2 regions of the Oceanobacillus phoenicis genome follow, and region 2 is predicted to be linked to the other one. Evidence: predicted binding sites of a transcription regulator. Region 2 holds the regulator's gene; the other holds the start of a gene.
What was found. The regulator LexA, encoded in region 2, represses DNA repair genes until DNA is damaged. The targets are predictions, from matches to a motif close to CGAACATATGTTCG.
Positions count from the first base shown of each region.

Region 1 (6,697 bases), 930 kb from region 2:
AAATAGGTAGTCGTAACTGCTAACCTAGAGTGCTTGATAATTGTTTTCCTGCCATTGTCCTCTTGTCCTTCAGTTACTTTTAAGATGGATGGTATCCCAAAGGCAAGAAATTGGCAAAGAAACAGTGGAGAAATCTGTATCTTATGGTTTTTTCCATACATTGATTTTTAAATGGTGTTACACTATAATTCGAGATAATCATAAAAAGGACGAATGGTGATTTCAAATGAATCGAATGTACTTTTATTCAGAAATTAAACTAATAGAATCTTTAAAAACTCGTATTCAACAGTAGATGCGAGTTTTTTTATTGCTCCCATTGTTTATAGTCAATGGTACATTGGAAAAAGTTTGGAAGGAACCAACCCATAATTACTGTGGAACAAACTTAGTCATTACTATGTTAATTATTTTTTATTTGCTTTACATGGTACTAGGTAGTGGTATATGGGTACTCTTAGTGTCTTGGAGTATCGGATACAAGATAAGGAAAGCTTAGCTAATTGGGGGAGGGGGTGTAAAGGGTACGGATGTTGCAAATAGGATGAAAGTCACAGTAAATTATGTTTCCAAATTGGAAAGGATTGAGAGAACCTACAGAACCTTTAAGCTGTAAGTCTGCGGAAGTATTTAAAATAATTCATGAGGTATATTGTATCGAAAAGCAGATAGGGCTTCTATATTTGATCAGAAGGGGATATTATATGGGACTAATAATAGTATCTGTTGTAGCAATTGTAATTATATTTACGCTAACTATTGCTACTGCAACGCTTATCTTGAAATCCAAAGGAAAAAGATTAAAGAAAAAATAGCCAACTAAAGTGTTTGATAGTTGCATACTTAGCTGAGAAAATGAATTATCTGTTTGAAGGTGTTTAGCCGGAACCAGTTTAGGACAAAAAATTCAAAAAGGTTAGGACACTATTTGCTGTTTTATTGATATGTCACTTCTAAGTTTATAACAGAGATTTAACAAGAAAAGGAGGCTATATGTGATTGTAATAGATAATTGATATTGGTTTTGTGAATAGTTGTTGAGATGGAAAAAAGGAAGCTTTGACTACTTTGAATTAAAAGAGAGTAGAAAGTTAACTCTACTCTCTTTTAGTTTTGTTATTAAGTTTTTGACTCAAGAAATAATTGACGTCATTAGCTTTATCGCCTGCTATAATGTGATAGACAAAACTAGGATTCTCCATAAAAATGAAAAAATGTTCATTTTCTCTAGTATAGTAACTAATTTCTTCCCAATTGTTGGTCATATTTCTTTCTCTATTAGGGTTATTAGGGCGGTAAATGACATGAATTTCTTCTTCAGATAATTCTGCTCTGTACTCCCCTAAAACACTCATATTCTGTGTACTTAGCTCTCTTTTAATCTTTCCTATCCTATCTTTTTCAAATCCCTTCCAACCAAAGTAAGTCATAATTATACTTACAACAAGAACTAAAGCTAAATAAGTGATTAATCCTTCCTCTATCCTCTTATGAACTGGGTATGAAAGAACTGCGATTACTATATACATAACAATCATTGCAAATATGCGAAGTTTTTTCTCTCTATAACTATATTTATAGTAGTTCTCTGCAAATGCCGGAATATCACTTTCGTCTTTTTCATATGTTAGTAAAATCTTTTCCATAATGTGCTCCTTTTATAAATATAGTTAATTTTTTTTAGATTGAATCTTCCTTATCTATAATATTATCTTTGTCGTTCAGAGTATATAGAAATGGTAGCTGAACAATTAACTTATTCTCCGTTATAAGTTGCAAATTTTATCAAACTTTGGATGGGTGCTCCGCTGAAAACTGCAGTTTTTTCTCTATTGAAATCCATAGTTTTGACACCAGGCAATATAAATGCGGTTTACATCCGTGTTTTTCTATTATTTGTTGACAATAGGTAAAACTGTGGAACCATCTACCGCTGAAAACTGCAACTTTTCTTTGTGCAAATCCATAGTTTTGACATTAGGCAATAAATATTTGGTTTATATCCTTTTTTCTTCTATTTTTGTTGACGATAGGTAAAACTATGGACTGTTCTACCGCTGGAAACTGCAGTTTTTGATAAACTCTAGAGGAATGATTCATTATAAACTACACCTTTTTTAAGTTATTAATAATCAATTACTATGGTGTATGATTTAATTAATAGACATTAGTATTAGTAAAGGAGAAGAAAACATGACGTATAAAATTAATGAGCCTTCTAAGAGGAAATTTGGATGGATGGATAAATGGGCTAAAGCCACGGGAGATTTGGCAAGAATTGATGCAAAAGTAAATAATACTTATATTATTTATGAAAAAGAAGGTGAGCTGGTTAAAGAATATCCTAATGGGAAAATCATGCCGTTAAATAACGATTGATAAAGTTAATGTATATTTGTTAAGTTTCTATCTTTAAGCTGCAATAATCTTTGTAATCTTTTTGAACTTAATCGTATTCTCCAAGCAATTTTTTCGTGAAATCGTCTTAAATTTTCTTCATATTTCCGATGTAGTTCAATAGTTTTTTTAGTTATTTTCGATATATTGAATTAACTCACGACTATTTGATTAACCGCTCCAAATGTACATGATAAGATAATAAATATTTAATCTAATAATGTAGGATCTTTTATTCCCTTTTTTTGAAACAATTCCAAATTTTAAAAGGACCGGTTTGCATTCTCCTTAGTTCTCTTTTAAGAAGTTCGTTCTCTCTTTTTAATTTCTTTATTGATTCTGATTCACCCGATTTAGCCAAAGGTAAATTCAAAGCTTTTCTATTATCCCGCCTAAATCTTCAGTTTACAAGAGAAACATGTTCCTCTTAGCTTATATAATTATTATAATGCAGCAAGAGGAGAATGATAAGTCTTATTAAGTTTAATAATTGTTTAACTGTATTTGATACTTGATAAATGTTGATATTTGCTACAAAAAGATAACCGTAATTTTCCTTCGAATTCAACACTTTTTCTCCTAATATCCTATGGTTCATCAATCTTTTTTGGATGATCGCTCAACACTTTTCAATGTATTAAAAAGTGTTGAGTGAATTTTTATGCCAGTTTTTTTATATAAAGCTAATTTGACCTTTCAATCGTATTTATATATACTTTTAATAACTAGAGACAAAAATTTCTTTAATTGATGTGTTGAATTATGAAATACAGAAATTTATTTAATATAAACAAATCAATGAGGTTCAAAGAACTCGTATCTAATTAATGGATACGAGTTCTTTTTTATTACATCGCTTATAGTCAATAGAACTATTTGTTTGAAAGGTGGTGAGAACATTGAATGACAATCAGTTATAAAAAATATTCTATTGAGAAATGAGTTTTATCCATTATTAGAAATTGTAAGAGAAGTGTTCTTTCCAAAATACTTGGCTGGAATAGTAAGAAGACTTAACTATTAGTAATAAAATTCCGTTAGTTATCTATTATAAAGAGTACTAAAAAATAGGGATTGGTTATACCAATAGTTAAGGAGGAAAATAGTTATGGTAGATCAAGAGAGGGTAGTATTAATTGATAGTTTAGTTGAAGATTTTGGTAGAGCAGTTAGGGATTTTAGAATCAGAAGCGGGATAACATTGCAGGATATGGCTTTTATTATTTCGTGTAGTCCTAGTTATATATGGAGGATAGAGGCACATAGGAGAAATCCAGAAGTAGATTTTAGAATAAGGGTTTTAAATCAAGCAATGGGGTTTTCAGCGGAAGATATTTGCTTGTATTTAGAAAAGTATATGGAGAAAAATAAGTCTGCAAGTGAAGTGTAAGATAATTTATCTGAAGCAGGAGGCATAGGTATGGTGACATGGACTATTGTGCTATCTATATTGGCAATTATCATTTCGATTATATCTCTATTTATAAGTTATAAAAATCAGAGGGTGTCAAAATAGCATATTGAATTGGAGAAATAGGCTACTAGATTTTGATGGTAGTCTATTTTTTACTGTATCTGCGGATTTTGATTTACGTCAGGTAATCGAAGGTGTATCAAGAGATAAGGTAGTTAGGGTTTTAATATTATGTGTTGTTTAGTAATTATTCATTATGTTATACATTACTCAAAGCATAATACATCTAGAGAGAAGAAAAACGGCTCTCCCTTCTTTGTCAAAGATGACAAAATAATAAGCCATAAATAACAAAGAGGGATTAAAAAGATTGACTAGCTTCCGTCGTTCAGCGGAAATAGTGTGATATTATTCTAACGAGCGACATGACGCTGTGGTTTTACAGCGAATGGGTTTTTACGTATATTTCCAATCTACAATTAATACAATGCTTAATTTTTATGTTTATATATTATATCCATGTAAATGATAACTTTCTAGTGTTCGAGGTGACAATCGAAATTACCGAATCATATCCCTATATATAGTAATTTGAAAAATTGATATAGCATAGTAAAGTATTAAAATCAGCCATTGATCTAAATCCTTTAATAACAGATACGTTGTAAAAAGTTTAAACTATTTGAAGAGTAAGATACCACAAAGATAAATAAAGGTAATACTACATAATATCTTAAATTTAAAACTATCACAGATTGAGTTTTGAAATGGTTTTATTAATATCTAACAACATGACAATATTAAAGAATATCTCCCTTAACGTAGAGTCTATTTACCTGTGTAATATTATTACACTCAATTTGTGATACTTAATGTGAAATAACTACTTTAAAAATAAGGCTGTTTTCGTAAACTTTGGTGTTTTTGCTTATGATTATCTTTGATTAATAGGAACAAACGTTCTATAATGTGAATATGTAAGTATGGAGGTGTAGAATATGAGACCAAATCTAACAAAAGATATTAGTGTAGATAGTTTTAAAGATTTCTATTGGTTGAAGGAAGAATTACAATCTTTTTGCAGAGAAAATGGAATAAGTGCTTCTGGTTCAAAAATAGAGATTTCCGATAGAATTGAAACATTTCTTCGAACAGGAGAGATAAAAAAGCCAATTAGAAAATCAAAGGTGAATAGTAAGTCAGAACCACAGGTCGATTTAAGTCTTGATACAGTCATTTCGAAAAACCATCGTTGTAGTCAAAATGTAAGAGCTTTTTTCAAGACAGTTATCCCTAATTTTCATTTTTCTACCTATATCCAAAACTATTTTAAAACTAACATTGGAAAAACGTATCGAGATGTTGTAGATGCTTGGTATAAAGAAGAAGAACGAAAGAAAAACCCATCGTACAAGAAAAAAATCGCTCCTCAATTTGAATACAATCAATTTATTCGTGATTTTTTTGCCGACTCTAATAATCAAGGGAAAAGTCGTAAGGAAGCGATTGAGGCGTGGAACAACATCAAAAAACTCCCTGGAAGCAATAAATATACGTCTAATAATTAGTTAAGCACATCTCAACATTTCTATTGTGGTGTGACTTGATTTTCGACAGGCAGAAACAAATCTTAACCAGTGTAGCATCAGACGTTATAAATGCTTCAACCGAATTGTGTATTGAGACAGGTGCAATTCTCGAAGCACATAAACTAAACCCTAAAATTACTCATACGATTTGTGTTGTAAGGGAGGATGAGAATTCTGGATATATAGTTTTAACTCCCTGTGGTGTATGCCAGGAACGACTTTTTTACTGGGGAGAAAATGTAAAAGTAGCTATAACTAATCTGGGTGAAAAATTGGAATTCAAAACATTAAAAGAAATACAACCATATCATTGGTATAAAGCTTATGAAGATTGATTTTACATATTTAAGTAAAGGAGTTTTCCTGAAAAGCGAGAGCTCTATTTTGTGGGATTTATCGAATTGAAATGATAAAATTAAGCAATGAACTAAATACTTTAATTACTCTAAAATAAAGTTCCGTTTTTCCGAATCATATCCTATAAATAGTAAATTATAAAATTGATCTAATTATAGAAAAATGATAAAATTCAGCAAATGAAAAAGAGCTCTAATAAAATGAATTAATAAAGTTTACTTACACACTCTGTAATCAATGCATATGCCAGGATTTAATTGAAGATAATGATAAGTAAATCATGGTTTTATTATATAATATTTTATCAAATCCACAAACACCCGTTATGCTTTGATTTTCGATGACACCTTGCGTGACGAAATTGATAAAATGGATAAATAAAACATTAACTATAATCTCTTTAATGGAGAATAGATGAGAAAAAAAACTTTAAAAAGAAAAGGAACCTAAGTTAGTGGGTTCCTTTTTATTGCTACAATTCAAACCTCAAAAAATAAAAATAATAGTATCTTCAATACTGTCTTCTCTAGTTAGTAATAACATAGTAATCGTTGAAAGAATTATTAATTGAAGGTAACATTTTTCCTCTCTGAGCACTCCATTCAATTTAGGAATTGATCAACAACTATAAAAATTATAGAGAATCCGACAATTAAATAAACAATTTCTTTCCATGTCCTTTTCTTACTATTCTTATTAACCAGTGGTAATAGTAATACGAATAGCGTTGCAATAATAATCGAATAAAGAATTGACATTATTTTATCATCCTAGAAAGCGTTTTGTGAGTATTAGTGCTGTAGATAATAGAGCAATTGCAATAAGTTTTTGTTTCCATGTATCCTTTATACTATGCTTGCTAGTCAATAATAAAATGACAACCGTTGAGAAGTTATTATTAATTGAAAAGGTGACATTTAGACTTCACATTCTTATCTCA
Region 1 covers NZ_JBDFME010000001.1:3,770,995-3,777,691, reverse strand. Annotated here, with positions in the region: gene ABC346_RS19010 (hypothetical protein) at 1-6, shown strand, start outside; gene ABC346_RS19005 (hypothetical protein) at 1,098-1,646, opposite strand; gene ABC346_RS19000 (hypothetical protein) at 2,194-2,379, shown strand; gene ABC346_RS18995 (helix-turn-helix domain-containing protein) at 3,506-3,787, shown strand; gene ABC346_RS18990 (DUF6434 domain-containing protein) at 4,810-5,379, shown strand; gene ABC346_RS18985 (cytidine deaminase) at 5,415-5,735, shown strand; gene ABC346_RS18980 (hypothetical protein) at 6,360-6,515, opposite strand; gene ABC346_RS18975 (hypothetical protein) at 6,695-6,697, opposite strand, start outside.
Region 1: the regulator LexA is predicted to act here: its motif matches at 4,762-4,775, upstream of ABC346_RS18990 (DUF6434 domain-containing protein).

Region 2 (6,697 bases):
ACACCATAATTATTTTTATTAAATGTTGCACCTAAATGTGCCTCTGCCATTGCCATTCCTACTGACATTGCAATACCTTGTCCTAAAGGTCCTGTAGTTGCTTCTACACCATCAGTATGATGTACTTCTGGATGTCCAGGAGTTTTTGAATCCCACTGACGGAATTCTTTCAAATCTTTAATAGATACATCATATCCAGAAAGATGCAATAAGCTGTATAAAAGCATTGATCCGTGTCCCGCAGATAATACAAAGCGATCACGGTTAAACCATTTTGAATTTTTTGGATGATGATTCATAAAGTCTGTCCATAATGTGTACGCCATTGGCGCTGCACCCATTGGTAATCCAGGGTGTCCTGAGTTTGCATTTTCAATTGCATCAATAGATAAAGTACGAATCGTATTTATTGATAATTGTTCTACCTTGCCTGACATTTTGTCTACCCCTTTCAAAAATAAAGCCTTTACTTCTACATTCTATATTGAAATTATCATTACAACAAGCATGACAAATAGAATTTAATGTTTTTTGTTTCTATCTTGATAATCACGAAGCTTTTGGGGAGTAACGTCATTACCTTTTGGATCAATAACTGTCATTGTTTTTAACTGGTTATTGAAAGAGCTACGTACATTCTTTAAATATTCTTCACGAAGCTTCTTCTGCTCTGCTTTTTCTTCTGTTGTTAATCCTTCTGCTTTGGACTTTTTAGACAAAACATTTATTCTCTCTAATTTATCCTTAGATAACATGGTGTCAACCTCCCCACCTATTAAAAATGAAAAAAGACAGGATTTCACATCCTGCCTCTTATCGTACTCTACCTCGAACCTAGATTCAAGTATTTTGATATTCTTGGTATCTACGGTGCACAGTAGCTTTTGAAACGGCATAACCTAAACCATTGAGCACCTTTGTAATTTCATTAAATGTTAACCCATTCTGCCTTAATCGAACAATTTCTTCAATAGGAACTTCCGATCGATCTCTACCTGGGGACTGATCGATTTGTTTTAGATTTTTTTCCGGACGATATCCCTCGCGTACTGCTCTACGCATACCTCTTCTTATCTTCATGTTTTGTATTTTTCTTTGATATTCTTCTACTATTCCCACTATTTGTAATACCATTGAATCCGCTTCATTCAATACTAACTCACCTTCGTGAGCTACCGTATATATTGGGATATCTAGCTTAGCTAATTGATGAAATAGCGCTATTTTTGTATTCCCTCTGCCTAATCGAGTTTCATCTTGAATACATAAACAATCTGCTTCTTTACTGGAAAAATATTCGAGAAGTTGAAAAAGTCCTTCTCGCTCGATGTCGTAACCACTTGCTTGTTCTTCAATACAATCAACAATCGTAAAGTTTAGCTTATTTGCTAATGTTTGCAATTCCTCTCGTTGACGTATCAATGACGACTCTTGTGTATGTTTATCCGTGCTGACTCGACAATATACTACTGCTTTCAATCCTAACTTCCTCCTGTTTCCATTAACCGCTCGTTACCATAGAGAAATATAGAAAAGCGAGCGCTAAAGCAAATGCTACCACATAGAATGCATCGGTTCTAGTAATTTTCTTCAGCATGATTAAAAGCTCCTTTCATCCATTTGTCGAACAGTTGTTCTTATCTGGTTAAAGTATATACCGAACGTATGATCTTGTCAATAAAAAATTAGAACGAGTGTTTGCTTATTTTATAGTAAAATGATAAACTATCATTAATAAAAACCTATGCTAGAGGTGAACGTTTGATGACGAAACTATCAAAAAGACAACAAATGATTTTTGACTTTATTAAAAGCGAAGTTAAGTTAAAAGGATATCCACCATCTGTTCGAGAAATTGCCGTTGCAGTCGGACTCGCTTCCAGCTCAACTGTTCACGGACATTTGGAAAGATTAGAAAATAAAGGATATATACGAAGAGACCCTACTAAACCAAGAGCAATTGAAATTATTGATCCAGAAATAGAACAGCAGCTTCCCAAAGACGAAGCGCGATATGCACCAGTAATTGGTAAGGTTACTGCAGGAATACCGATTACAGCAGTTGAAAATATCGAAGAATTTGTTCCGATTCCAAGTTCAAGTGCAGGACCAGACGATAATGTATTTGTACTTGTAATTGATGGTGAAAGTATGATTGAGGCTGGCATTTTAGATGGTGATATGGTAATTGTTAAACAACAAAACACAGCATTAAATGGAGAGATTGTTGTAGCAATGACTGAAGAAAATGAAGCGACAGTTAAACGCTTCTTTAAAGAAGATAAACGTATTCGACTTCAACCAGAAAATGCTACAATGGAACCTCTATTTTATGAAAATGTAACCATTCTTGGAAAAGTTATTGGTTTATACCGAAATATTCATTAAATAAAAGAGTTTAGCTATCGAAGTTTAGCTAAACTCTTTTTTACTGAGTATAAATAGTTGTACATATTTTCACTTCAATACTAATAACATAGTAATAGTTAGCGGAAGGAGTGAATAATAGGTGTCTGAAAACATTTTGAAACGAAGAGGCTTTTATATTCCTGCAGCCATAATTGCAATCATTCTAGGAATATACTATTTAACGAGATACGTTGATTTCTTAACATTACCTTTCTTATGTATCATTTTAATTATTGTTACGATATTAGAAGTTATGGAGACGAAACAAATAAAGTCAAAGGAAAATATATTAAAAATAGGGGCGGCGGGATTATTAGTTGGATTAGCTTTATGGTATCAAGTAACTGTTTTCATTATTTAGTTTTACAAAAGGCATTTAGGAGATTGAATCAACCAAATCTAACTCTAAAATAAAGAAATTCTTCATTCAATAAGTTATTACCGCCCGTTATATGTGGGATAAAAAAACGTCAAAGTTAGAATTTTTTATCTAGTTTTGACGTTATACAATACTCTATTATTGAAATATTTTCTCCCAAGTAGCTTTACCCGCTTTTCCATCAACGACGATACTTTCTTTTTGTTGAAAAGATTTTACTGCATTATTTGTATTGGTACCAAAAATACCATCTAATCCTTTTGGATCTTCTCCATTAATATAAAGCATCGCTTGAAGTATCCACGTAATATTTCCTTTAGCGCCACTTGCTACCGTTACCGTAGCAGCTTTTGTTTTCTGCCCCCACATACCATCAACGTTTAACTTTGCATTGAATTGTTTATTTAATTCTATTTGATATCCTTTGATTGCTGCTTTGATTGTTAACGGGCCAGCTATACCATCAATGGCTATACCTGTCTTATATTTACGATTTAATCCAGACTGAATATCCTGAATGATACTCTTATTATCATTATAGTTTTGTAAATATTTCGTAGGATCTAAACAATTATTCGCCCTATCTGAGGTCCACCCATATGGAGGTTGACTCTCCGCTTTTTTACGTACCTCATAATGCAAATGAGATCCAGTCGTCTTTCCTGTATCCCCTTGTTTTCCTATTACTTGCCCTTTCTTCACAAATTGACCACGCTGCACCGAAACACTATCCAGATGAGCATATAATTGACCCCGGTTATTTTTATCTTGAAGAAGTACTACATTTCCAAAACCACCCAAGCCAGTACCAGTTCTACCCAAACCAGCAAAAATAACTTTTCCTTCTGTAAATGCTTGAATACTTGCTTTATGGTATTTAACTAAGTCAATCCCTGTATGAAACGTAAATCCATCACCTGTCCAAACATCTCTTCTATATCCAAATGGGGATGTTATTCTGTAATCTTTAAATGGCATATAACTCTCCTCCTTTTCTACTATTTAATGAAAAAAGTGACTTGCCCGACCGGACTAGCCACCTAAATAATATGTCTATTTTTCTATTACATCATGATTTATCCAGTGAATACATCACCATTTGGGTATCGTATATTACCTTTAGCAGTTCTCGCCAAAGCAAAAGCTAAGGTAACTGGTCCAATTCTTCCTGCTAACATCAATATACATAGAAGTAGTTTTCCATTTTCGCTTAATTCACTAGTTAATCCCATAGATAATCCTACTGTACCAAATGCAGAAAACGCTTCAAAAATAATTTGAAGATAAGGACCATTTTCCGTTATTGATAATATAAATATCACGATGGTAACCATTAACAAACTGATTACTGTAATAGCTAAAGCCCGATGAACTACATGATTTGGTATCGAACGTTTGAATATTACAGCCTCTTTTTTCCCTCTTAGGTAAGCATGTACAGCTAAAACAATAACGATAAACGTAGTTAATTTAATACCGCTACCGGTAGAAGCACTCCCTGCACCAATAAACATAAGAAACATTGTTAAAGTTAAGGTACCGGGATTCATACTTCCTATATCCAGACTATTAAAGCCGGCAGTTCTAGGTGTAACCGCTTGAAAATAGGATGCCCATAATTTCTCATCCAAAGCTAAATTAGCCAATGTATCAAAGTTTGTATATTCAAGTAAAAAAATAACAATAGTAGCAAGAATATTAATTGATAATGTACTAATTATCATTAATTTTGTATGCAATGATAATTGATGAAATTTTCTTGTCTTGATCAGATCATAAATAACCGTAAAACCGATTCCTCCAACAATAAAAAGGAAAGTAATGATAATATTAACTACTGGATCCCCTACATATCCCATAAGACTATCAGGCCATAGCGAGAATCCAGCATTATTAAACGCAGAAACTGCATGAAACAAACTAGTAAACACACCAAATCCTGGCCCATATACCGGGACCCATCGAATGGATAACAAAATAGTTGCCATTAATTCCATAGAAAATGTAAAGATTAAAAGTGATTTAACGAGCCTTATTAATCCACCAAGAGTTGATTGATTAAATGTTTCCTGCACAAGTATTCTCTCACGCAATCCGATTTTCTTACCTAAGAGCAAGACTATCAATATCGCAAAAGTCATTAATCCTAGGCCACCTAGTTGTATAAGTACCATAATCACAATTTGACCAAACAGTGTAAATTCCGTACCTGTATCAAGTACCACTAATCCTGTCACAGTAGTCGCTGAGGTGGCTGTAAACAAAGCATCTATCACACTTATTGGTTCTGATGTTGCGATCGGCAAAGTTAATAAAAATGTACCTACAGTGATTACTACTATAAATCCTAAAGTTATAATTTGAGGAGGAGTAAGTGAAATCTTCCAAAAGATTGGAAATCGAGTCATCATCTATATCCCCTTTTCCTCAAATTTTCGTATAGATTGATTACTACCCATGGTTACTAGAATGGACCCTTCTGGAATAATATCATCAGGTAGCGGAGAGACATTGATTCCCTCCTCTGTTTTTATCGCTAGAATAGTCACGCCAAATTTTGCTCTTAAATCCAATTCTAATAGGCTTTTATTATGAATTTTCTTCGAGGCGACTAATTCCACAATACTGTATTCATTTGATAAATTTATATATTCAACAATTTTCTCTGAAGCCATGTTATGCGCTACTCTTAACCCCATATCTGATTCAGGATGTATAACTAAGTCTGCTCCGATTTTTGAAAGCACTTTTTGATGATGTATATTCTCGGCTTTAACCCATACTTTTTCTATTCCCAATTCTTTAAGAATTAAAGTTGTTAATACACTTGATTGAATATTATCTCCAATAGCTACAACTACATGATCAAAATTCGAGACTCCAAGACTATTTAGAGCTTCTTCATCCGTACTATCTACTTGAACGGAATGCATCGTGTACGGAATGTACTTCTTAACCTTTTCAATGTCTTTATCAATAGCTAGCACGTCACATCCTAAATGATAAAGTTCTTTGGCGATACTTCCTCCAAAGCTACCTAAGCCAATTACAACAAATTGTTTCTTCTTCCCACTAATTCTTTTTGGCATTTTCACCACTCCTTTGACAGTAAAAAAACCATTACAAAGAAATGGTCTATAAATAAGACCTTTTCTCCTTATGACGCTTACGAGGTTAGCTGTCGGATTAGGGACATAAAGGTATCCCATCTATAATCTAGATTCACCCCTAGACAAGTGTTACATTTGTCAAAAATGGTTCCCCCGCACTGAGCAATATATAAGCAACAGTTTCAGCGACTAAAAAGGCGTCATATTTGGTTTTAACAATGAATTTACGCCTGAATATAAATAAAGTCAATACACTCTTAAATAAACAGATAATTCGAAAAATTTTAAACGCACATACACTAAAATTATGAGAATTTAATACTGAGACGACTCAAGAGTATTAATACAAAATGATGCAATGATTACATGCGGAATTTTATTCACCAAATACTACATGTTCAGACATAAAAGACCGTTCATAATGTTTATGAACGGTTTTGCTTCATATTATTGTTTGATTAATAGTTCGATAGATATTGTTCACGTTGCCAAGGGTGTACAGTTGTATGGATTCTGTACCGCCCTATTATATAGTGTCATTGAGTATCAAAATATCGCTTATTTAAGGAATTCATGAACATAAATATTCTTACTCTTTTACAGGATTTAAAGTAAAGGTGGGTGTTGCATGGGTGGGTGAAATAAAATAGAGAGGGATTCCCCCCTCTTTATTTTATATTTTCTTCGTCTAAAGCACTATCTAAATTTTCGATGGCTTTCTCTATTCTTAGTTACAATAAAAAAGAGCCGATTCCTATAAGACTAGCTCAAAAAATATTTTTGATTTATTCTTTAAAGT
Region 2 covers NZ_JBDFME010000001.1:2,839,158-2,845,854, forward strand. Annotated here, with positions in the region: gene tkt (transketolase) at 1-437, opposite strand, end outside; gene ABC346_RS14205 (DUF896 domain-containing protein) at 522-755, opposite strand; gene ABC346_RS14210 (YneB family resolvase-like protein) at 841-1,479, opposite strand; gene lexA (transcriptional repressor LexA) at 1,765-2,388, shown strand; gene ABC346_RS14220 (hypothetical protein) at 2,510-2,770, shown strand; gene ABC346_RS14225 (peptidoglycan DD-metalloendopeptidase family protein) at 2,927-3,766, opposite strand; gene ABC346_RS14230 (TrkH family potassium uptake protein) at 3,865-5,199, opposite strand; gene ABC346_RS14235 (potassium channel family protein) at 5,200-5,877, opposite strand; cyclic di-AMP (ydaO/yuaA leader) riboswitch at 5,937-6,096, opposite strand; gene ABC346_RS14240 (hypothetical protein) at 6,684-6,697, opposite strand, start outside.